4 regions of the Streptomyces vastus genome follow, and region 2 is predicted to be linked to each of the others. Evidence: riboswitches for the same ligand, from Rfam matches in the RefSeq annotation. Region 2 holds a riboswitch; each other region holds the start of a gene.
What was found. Region 2 has a riboswitch for cobalamin ahead of metE (5-methyltetrahydropteroyltriglutamate--homocysteine S-methyltransferase). Riboswitches for the same ligand answer to the same signal wherever they lie in the genome.
Positions count from the first base shown of each region.

Region 1: linked by a shared signal. The riboswitch ahead of ABD357_RS11750 (ribonucleoside-diphosphate reductase subunit alpha) and the one ahead of metE (5-methyltetrahydropteroyltriglutamate--homocysteine S-methyltransferase) in region 2 are both predicted to bind cobalamin.
Region 3: linked by a shared signal. The riboswitch ahead of ABD357_RS15175 (CbtB domain-containing protein) and the one ahead of metE (5-methyltetrahydropteroyltriglutamate--homocysteine S-methyltransferase) in region 2 are both predicted to bind cobalamin.
Region 4: linked by a shared signal. The riboswitch ahead of ABD357_RS24645 (cobalamin biosynthesis protein) and the one ahead of metE (5-methyltetrahydropteroyltriglutamate--homocysteine S-methyltransferase) in region 2 are both predicted to bind cobalamin.

Region 1 covers NZ_BAAASJ010000026.1:23,605-25,794, forward strand. The annotation lists gene ABD357_RS11750 (ribonucleoside-diphosphate reductase subunit alpha) at 1-1,008, opposite strand, end outside; cobalamin riboswitch at 1,153-1,293, opposite strand; gene ABD357_RS11755 (GNAT family N-acetyltransferase) at 1,383-1,889, opposite strand; gene ABD357_RS11760 (nucleoside hydrolase) at 1,963-2,190, opposite strand, start outside.
Region 2 covers NZ_BAAASJ010000125.1:349,191-351,380, reverse strand. The annotation lists gene metE (5-methyltetrahydropteroyltriglutamate--homocysteine S-methyltransferase) at 1-799, opposite strand, end outside; cobalamin riboswitch at 942-1,172, opposite strand; gene ABD357_RS43945 (ArsR/SmtB family transcription factor) at 1,295-1,861, shown strand; gene ABD357_RS43940 (MFS transporter) at 1,858-2,190, shown strand, end outside.
Region 3 covers NZ_BAAASJ010000031.1:170,531-172,720, forward strand. The annotation lists gene ABD357_RS15170 (histidine phosphatase family protein) at 2-571, opposite strand; cobalamin riboswitch at 682-844, shown strand; gene ABD357_RS15175 (CbtB domain-containing protein) at 882-1,115, shown strand; gene ABD357_RS15180 (CbtA family protein) at 1,141-1,905, shown strand; gene ABD357_RS15185 (acyl-CoA dehydrogenase family protein) at 2,081-2,190, shown strand, end outside.
Region 4 covers NZ_BAAASJ010000059.1:59,238-61,427, reverse strand. The annotation lists gene ABD357_RS24650 (cobyric acid synthase) at 1-194, opposite strand, end outside; gene ABD357_RS24645 (cobalamin biosynthesis protein) at 191-1,162, opposite strand; cobalamin riboswitch at 1,288-1,431, opposite strand; gene ABD357_RS24640 (hypothetical protein) at 1,525-1,746, opposite strand; gene ABD357_RS24635 (inorganic phosphate transporter) at 1,759-2,190, opposite strand, start outside.

The DNA.
Region 1 (2,190 bases), on a different contig from region 2:
GCGGCGGGCGTCCTCGCCGGTGTTGTCGCGCAGCTCCAGGAACTCCTCGATGTCGGAGTGCCAGGTCTCCAGGTAGACGGCCGCGGCACCCTTGCGCCGGCCACCCTGGTTCACGGCGGCGACCGAGGCGTCGAGGGTCTTCAGGAACGGCACGATGCCGTTGGAGTGCCCGTTCGTACCGCGGATCAGCGCACCGCGGGAACGGATCCGGGAGTACGCGACGCCGATGCCGCCCGCGTGCTTCGAGAGCCGGGCGACCTGGTGGTAGCGCTCGTAGATGGAGTCCAGCTCGTCCTTCGGGGAGTCGAGGAGGTAGCAGGACGACATCTGGGGGTGCCGCGTACCGGAGTTGAACAGGGTGGGGGAGGAGGGCAGGTAGTCGAGGCGGCTCATCAGCCGGTAGAGCGCGGCGACTTCGTCCACGGAACGGGTGGTGTCGTCATCGGCCAGTCCGCTCGCCACGCGCAGCAAAAAGTGCTGGGGCGTTTCGATGACGTACCGGGTGATCGGGTGTCGCAACAGGTACCGGCTGTGGAGCGTACGCAGCCCGAAGTACCCGAAGCGGTCGTTGCCTTCGGGGTCGATGAGGCTGTCGAGGCGAGCCGCATGGATCCGTGCGAACTCGGCTGTGCGGTCGGCGATCAGGCCCTCGCGGTGCCCTGCCGCGACCGACTCGGAGAATGACCGCACGTCCTGCGAGGCGGCCTCGGCCGCGATGCTGATGTTCAGCAGCCGGGCGGCCAGCTTCGAATAGGCGGGGTCCTCGGAGATCAGGCCCGCGGCCGCCTCGGTGGCCAGCTCGCGCAGCTCCGCCCCGTCCGCATGGGCGGACCGGCCGCGCAGCGCAGCGGCAGCGACCCGGCCGGGGTCGGTGTCGGGGAGATCGGCGGTGAGGTCGGTCAGGGTCCGCAGCAACGCGGTCCCTGGTGTGTCGGTCTCGGCCTCGGCCCTGTCCTGCTGGTCCTGTGTCGCTTTCGCTGAGACCGGATCGGCCGGCGCGATGGTCACGTGGGGCTCTCCCTCGCTCGGTAAGGGGCCTGCGGGGAGAGGGTGGTTCGGGGTACACGGGCGTACGCGCTCTGCGGCAGCGGGACGCCGCGTCCACCGGCCCACTCCGCGAGGCCCGGACGTCATGGTCGCCCGGGCCGGATCGGCCTGGGCGCGCTGTCGGCAGGTCCTCGGACTGACGCTCGCGCACGCCCCGTCCCGAGGACGGACATGCACAAGTACACCGTTGCGGGACAGTTCCGGATTCGCACCGGATTCCCCTGCGGCGACAGCGAGCATGAGCATACATCTTGTGTTGGGCTTGGGAAGCGCACCCCACATGTTGTGTTGCGTGGTGGGCTCAGGCTGAAGAGCCGCGTGAACAGTGACGGCCTCTACAGCTCCAACTCGTAGGTCAGCAGTCTGATGTCGTCGAGGTGCGGGATCGGGTTCCAGTCGCGTTCCGGAGTGCGGGTGAAGCCGAGACGTTCGTAGATGCGATGGGCTGAGTGCATGGTGCGCTGCGTCGACAGGACGATGCGTACGCAGCCTTCGGTGGCCCGTGCGCGATCTGTGCAGGCGCGTACGAGCGCCTCTCCGACACCCCGGCCGCGGGCCTCCGGGGCGACGGCGAGCATCCGTATCTCGGCCTCACCGGGTTCCGCGATGTCGGCCATCGGTCCGCCGGAGGGTACGAACGTCACGCCGCCCAGCACGCGGTCGTGCTCGACGGCGACCAGCACCACGGCCGCGGCGGCCCGCTTGCCGACGTCTCGCAGCTCGCCCAGGTACTCGTCGCTTTCTCCGAAGTCGAGCAGGCCGTCCCCGAGATAGGCCTGTGCGGTGATCTCACCGAGGGTCTCGTACTCCTCCGGGGCTGCCCGCCTGATCGCGATGTCCATGCGGTGCAGTGTGCATCAGGTGTACGACAACGGCCCTGCGGTTTTCCCCGTACTGGATCTCAGCACGGGGGCCTCAGCCCACCCCTGGCCATTGCGGCAGCGTAGCCACGAAGTCCTTCACGAAGTCACGGGGTCCCGGGCCGAGGGCGACGCGGCCCGTGACGGCCCTGCGGGAGGTGAGGACGGGGGAGTCTGCGTAGTAGACCTGCTGTGCGGCTGAGGGGATGAACACGGTCTTGCCGCGGGTCAGTTCGCTCGCGGACTCGACGATGACCGCGCCCTCCGCGACGGTGATGAACGA
Region 2 (2,190 bases):
CGGACCGGGCGAGCACGGGCAGCGCCTCGCCCAGCCGGTCGAAATACGAGGCGACGAGCAGCTGCGGCCGGTCGGTGAGCGAGGTGAGATCGCGGTACGCGCGGGCCGTGGCGTTCAGGACGGCGGGGGACAGGTCCTGCACCAGCGCGGGCTCGTCCAGCTGTATCCAACTCGCGCCCGCCGCACGGAGATCGGCGAGCAGCTCGGCGTACACGGGAAGCAACCGGTCCAGGAGTGTGAGCGGCTGGAAGTCGGCCGGGGCGCCGGGCGCGGGCTTCGACAGGAGCAGGAAGGTGATCGGGCCGACAAGTACGGGCCGCGCGGTGTGGCCGAGTGCAACAGCCTCGCGCAGTTGGCCGACCGGCACGCGCGCGTCGGCCGTGAAGACCGTGTCGGGGCCCAACTCCGGTACGAGGTAGTGGTAGTTGGTGTCGAACCACTTGGTCATCTCCAGCGGCGCCACAGTGTCGGCACCGCGTGCCATGGCGAAGTAGCCGTCGAGCGGGTCCGCGTCGAAGGCGAGGCGATGGCGGGCGGGGACGGCACCCGTCATGACGACGGCATCGAGCACGTGGTCGTACAACGAGAAGTCCCCGGTGGGCACTTCGGAGATTCCGGCGTCGGCGAGCCATCGCCAGGCGTCGCGGCGCAAGTCGGCCGCGGTCGTGCGCAGCTGGTCGTCGGTGACTCGGCCGGCCCAGTAGCCCTCGATGGCTTTCTTCAGCTCACGGGACGGGCCCTGCCGGGGCCAGCCGTGCACGGTGGCACGGACCTGTGGGGTGGGGGAGGGGCCGGTCACGTTACTCTGCCCTTCGCGAGTCGCGGTGAGGATCCCGGGACGTCCGACGCGAAGGAACGGCAGATCGGCGAAGCCTGGTCACACGCTGCCCGCCTGCTCCGCCGGCCCTCCCACGAGGCCGCCGAGATCGCCGTACGCACCGGTGGCGCACGGGCAGTTGGCAGGTCTTCGGACTCGCGAGCTCGCCGTGCCCTCCGTACGAGGACACGACACCTACTGGCCGTCGCTTCCCGGATCCGTCGGGCGGATCCAGTGCGTATGACGACGTTCGTTCCCACTCACCGCTGCGGGGCAGTCCCGGATTCCCACCGGGTTCCCTCTTACGACGCCTCCCGCCTGGCGGACGGGGCGAACCAGCTGCTCGGACATCGTACGCACACAACGCGAGTGGAACGCGAGTCAGTTGTTGATGCAGCGTTGATGAAGAGACGCTCGCGAAGAAATGTTCGCGAACAAATCTTCCGGAAGGGTTGTTCGCGTTCTACGCTGCGCGTCATGGCGGACGACGGCACGACCGACATCACCCTCGACACGGCCGCGCTGCGCGTGCTCGCGCACCCCACGCGGCTCGCGTTGCTGAACCGGCTGCGACAGCAAGGACCCGCCACCGTGCGTCAGTTGGCCGCGCACTTCGAGCTGGACTCCGGCGCGGCCAGCTACCACCTGCGGCGGCTCGCGGCGGGCGGGCTGATCGAGGAGGACACGGAGCGGGGAACGAAGCGGGACCGGTGGTGGCGGGCCTTGCACCGGATCTCCGTGCACGATCCGGCCACGGCACCGGACTCCGCAGACAGCCGTGCGTACGCGCAGGCCTTGGCCCTGACTGACGGGGAGACCTTGCGCAGGGTGGCCGCCGAGGTTGTGCCGGTCATGCCCGACGAATGGTTCGGCGTCAGCGGCTTCATGAGCTACATGCTGCGTATGACACCCGGTGAACTTGACGCGATGAAGGGTGAGTTGTTGCGGGTGGTCGAGAGCTACCGGGAGCGCGAGCCCGCAGACGGGGCCGAACGAGTAGCCGTACAGCTGCAGTTGTTCCCGCTGCTCGCCGACGAGGCATGACTGCGCGGCCCGCCTTCCGCGACCCGAACGTCCTGCGCTGGCTGGGCGCCTACACCACGTCGGTCACCGGTGACGTCGCGTACTTCCTGATCCTTTCCTGGACCGCCATCCGCGCCGCCGGTCCCGCACAGGTCGGCGCCGTTCTCGCCGTCGGAGCAATACCCCGCGCCGTCCTCATGCTCGGCGGCGGCGTACTCGCCGACCGCTTCGGCCCACGCCGCGTTCTCCTTGCCAGCGACGTCGTACGGTGCGCGGCGGTACTGGGCGCCGCCGCGCTGACCGGGATCGACGGCCCTCGACTGTGGCCGCTGTACGTCGTGGCTCTGCTC
Region 3 (2,190 bases), on a different contig from region 2:
GTCAGCCGCCGAGCGTCCGGCCCACCCGTACGTTCCAGCGTCCGGCCCGCCCGCTGAGCTCCGTCGCGGTGAGCGGCGGTACGTCGATCCGCCAGAACGCCGCCTCCGGGGCGCCGAGCGCCCGTACCACCGCGGCCCGTACGATCTCCGGCTCGACGACGGCGAGGGTCCGGCCCTCGAACTGCCCAGCCACATCGAGCCACTTGGCGACCCGGTCGCACAACCCGCGTACGGATTCACCGCCGTGCGGTGCGTACGACGGATCCGCCAGCCAGCGTGCGACCGCCTCCGGTTCCCCGGCGCTCACCTCGGCCAGGCTCGCGCCGCGCCAGCGGCCGACGTCCAGTCCCGCCAACCCGGGCTCGTCCGCGGCGTCGAGACCGAGCGCGGCGGCCGTCTCGCGACAGCGCACGCCGGGGGAGACCAGGGCCCGGTCCACAGCGGGCAACGAACCCTCGGCCGCCTCCGCGAGCCGCAGCCCGGCGGCATCGAGGGAGCATCCGTCGTCGAAACGCGCCTCCCGCAAGGCAGCACTGATCGCTGGTGAGATCAACATCACTCGGCTGGTCATCGGCCCACTCTCGTACTCAAACGCCCGCTCAAAGCCCTTGCCCGCACCGGGAATTGGCGCGTGACCAGGGCAACGGCGCACGCTCCGGCACCGCGTGCGCCCTTGGCCGCCTCCCCGCTTCGCGATACGGTCTCGTCGATATTGACGACGGTTCGACGGAAGCCGGTGAGAATCCGGCACGGTCGCGCCACTGTAAGCCCGTACTGACCGCCACCCGCCAGGGGCGGTTCAGGCCGGGTAAGTCAGACCCGTGGCCGTCGTCCTGTGCACCACCAAGACGGGACGCGAGTTCCCCAGGAGGTCCTGCCACATGGCGCAGTCCATCGCTCAGCCGAGCGCAACCAACCCCGCCGCACCGGCCGCCGTGCCGGCCAAGCTGCCGATCGGCGCGATCGCCCCCTGGGCGGTCTTCTTCGGCATCCTGATGCTGGTCCTGCTCTACTTCGTCGGCGCCGAGCAGGGAGCCACCTCCCTGCTCTCCGGTGAAGGCGTGCACGAGTGGGTGCACGACGCCCGCCATCTGCTCGGCTTCCCCTGCCACTGACGGCGACGAGGAAGCGTACGAGCACATGGACTCAGCAACCGTCAGAAACCTCCTGGTGCGTGGCATGCTCGCGGGACTCGCCGCGGGCCTGCTCGCCCTGGTCGTCGCCTACTTCCTCGGCGAACCACGCGTCGACGAGGCCATCGCCTTCGAGGAGGCACACGCCCACGAGCACGGCGGCGAGGAACTCGTCAGCCGCACCATGCAGTCCACCGCAGGCCTGAGCACCGGCGTCCTCGTCTACGGCGTCGCGTTCGGCGGCATCGCCGCCCTCGCGTACTGCTTCGCACTCGGCAGGATCGGCCGCTTCGGGCCGCGTGCGAGCGCGCTGCTGCTGTCGACCGCGGGCCTGCTCGCCGTCTACGTCGTGCCGTTCCTGAAGTACCCCGCCAACCCGCCGGCCGTCGGCAACCCCGACACCCTCAACCAGCGGACCACGCTGTACTTCCTGATGGTCGTGCTCAGCGTGCTGCTGGCCGTCGGCACGGTAATCCTCGGCAAGCGCCTCGCGCCACGCCTGGGCAACTGGAACGCCACCCTCTCCGCGGGAGCCTTCTTCGTCCTCGTCGTCGGTCTGGCTTACGCGCTCCTGCCGTCCTTCAACAACGTCCCCGAGGGCTTCCCCGGCACCCTGCTGTGGCAGTACCGGCTGGCCGCCCTCGCGATCCAGGTGACGCTGTGGACGGCGTACGGCCTGCTATTCGGGTACCTCGCGGAGCGCATACTGGCTCCGCGTACGGCTGCCGCCCGGCGGGGGAGCGCCACACAGGCAACTCCCGTACCGCAGTGAGCAGTTGAGTCAAGAGATGGGCCCCCGGACAACCGGGGGCCTTTCCTTGTGCCATCCACTGTCACCCACTCCTGCGTGTTCCCAATTTCTGGAACACGTTCTACGGTGTGCGCCGTCAGGATCGGGCGGCCGGAGCAGCAGGCCAGTGGGAGCCCCGTGGGAGCCAGGAGGCGCCGTGCATCTCGAATACACGCCGGAGCAGCAGGAGTTGCGCACCGAACTGCGCGCCTACTTCACCGAGTTGGTACCGGAGGACGTGCACGCCCGGTACGCCGACCCGGCCGC
Region 4 (2,190 bases), on a different contig from region 2:
TGTGCCTGCATGGCCTGCGCGCGCCCGATCTCGGCGCCCTCGCGCGTGACGAACGAATTGAGGGACATGTTCTGCGCCTTGAAGGGCGCGACCTTGACACCCTGGCGCACCAGCCACCGGCAGATCCCCGCGGTGACGACGCTCTTGCCGGCGTCGGAGGTGGTCCCTGCGACAAGCAGCCCGCCGCCGCTCATGACGTACGCCCCTTTGCGCTCAGCCGCCCGTTGAGAAGCCGTGTCGTGAGGAGCCTTCCGGCCACGCACAGACCGAGGGCCAGTCCGCCCACCCGCTGCGAGAGGCGTACGGCCCGCTCGATGTCGTCGACCTGGACGGCCCGTCCGTCGCCGTTGAGTACCGGCCGGTGCTCAACTCGCCCGCCGTACGAGAGCCTTCCGCCAAGGCGCACGCCCAACGCCCCCGCGAACGAGGCCTCGACGGGCCCGGCGTTGGGGCTCGGATGCTTGGCGGCGTCGGACCGCCAGGCGCGTACGGCACCGCGGAGATCGCTGCCCGCGACGGTCGCGAGCACGGCGGTCAGCCGGGAGCCCGGCCATCCCGCCACGTCGTCGAGCCGCGCCGAAGCCCAGCCGTACCGCCGGTACTTGGGCGATTTGTGCCCGACCATGGCGTCCAGCGTGTTGACGGCCCGGAAACCGACGAGCCCCGGCACACCTGCCACGGCGCCCCACACCAGTGCGCCGACCACGGCGTCGGAGGTGTTCTCGGCGACGGACTCGACGACGGCCCGGGCGATCCCGTCGGCGTCCAGCGCCTGCGGGTCCCTTCCGCACAGGTGCGGCAGCCGCTCCCGGGCCGCTTCGAGGTCCCCGGCCGCGAGTGCCTCGCCGACGGCCCGTGCCTCGCGGCCGAGCGAAGTCCCGCCGACCACGGCCCAGGTGGCGGTGGCGGTCAGTGCGACGGAGGCGGTACGGGAGGTACGTACGGACGTGGCGGCGAGGGCCGCGAGGGATACGGCACCGCCTGCGCATACGGCGGTGTGCAGCGCGCCCCACCCACGGTGGTCCTGCCACAACACCCGCTCCACGGCGCCCGCGGCCCGCCCGAACGCGGCGACCGGATGCCCACGGCGCGGATCGCCGAGGAGCAGGTCACCGAGGAGGCCGGCGGCGGCGCCGTACGCGAAAACGCGATCGGCACGCATGGGGTCAGCCTGTCGCTACGTCAGGCAGAACCCTTTGGGTCCTTGAAACCCTCGTACTCGGCAAACTGATCCGCAACAGGCAGCCGCACATGGCGATATGTCCTCACTCAGGGTGTCCGCGCCCTGGTTCGACGAGACCGACGGCGAGAGTTCCTGGCTCCCGGGAAACTGCTTCCCCGGTGACAGTGGCGGGACCGCGCCGGACTCACACCGGCTTCCTCTTCTGCCGCCGTACTTGGCTCGGGCAGTCCACCACGCCCGCGAACCGCCGTCAACTTGCCGCTGACCTGCGAAGGGAGAGTGTGCTAAGGCCCACACGGGCGGGTGGGGTGCTGGACGTCGAAGGGTGGGGTGCGGGGACGTCAGGCCACGATCAGGTAGATGCCGTACGCGACCGCCGCCGTGCACGCCGTGAAGCAGGCGTACGCGCCGGTGGTCGCGAGGAGCGCGGAGTTGCCGTGGGCGGACGCCGACTCACGCCGGGAGAGGCCGGCGATGCCGAGGGTGAACAGGCCCACGAGGGCGACGGTGACGATGAGGCTGACTCCGAAGACGGAGCCGAGGGCTGCCCAGTCGATGTGCATGGTGTGGATTCCTCAGACCGTGGCGGTGCGGGTGGCGGGCTCGGCGTCCGGCTCTTCGACGGTGCCCGTCGGGGGCGGGGTGACGGCGGCGATGGCCGTGGTCACCACGTCGGGGGTCTCCTCTGCGCCGTCGCCCTCGTTGACGTTCGTGTGGTCGACCACCTCGCGGCGGGAGACGACCCAGATCGCGGCGCTGGACGCGATCAGGAAGACGGCGACGAACGCGGTGCCCCAGGTGCCGAAGGAGGTCACGTACTCCGCGATCGCGGCGGCCAGGGCCGCGGCCGGCAGTGTCAGGCCCCAGGCGACGAACATCCGGGTGGCGGTGGACCAGCGGACCACACCGCCCTTGCGGCCGAGGCCCGCGCCCATCACCGAGCCGGAGACCGAGTGCGTGGTGGACAGGGAGAAGCCGAGGTGCGAGGAGGCCAGGATGACCGTGGC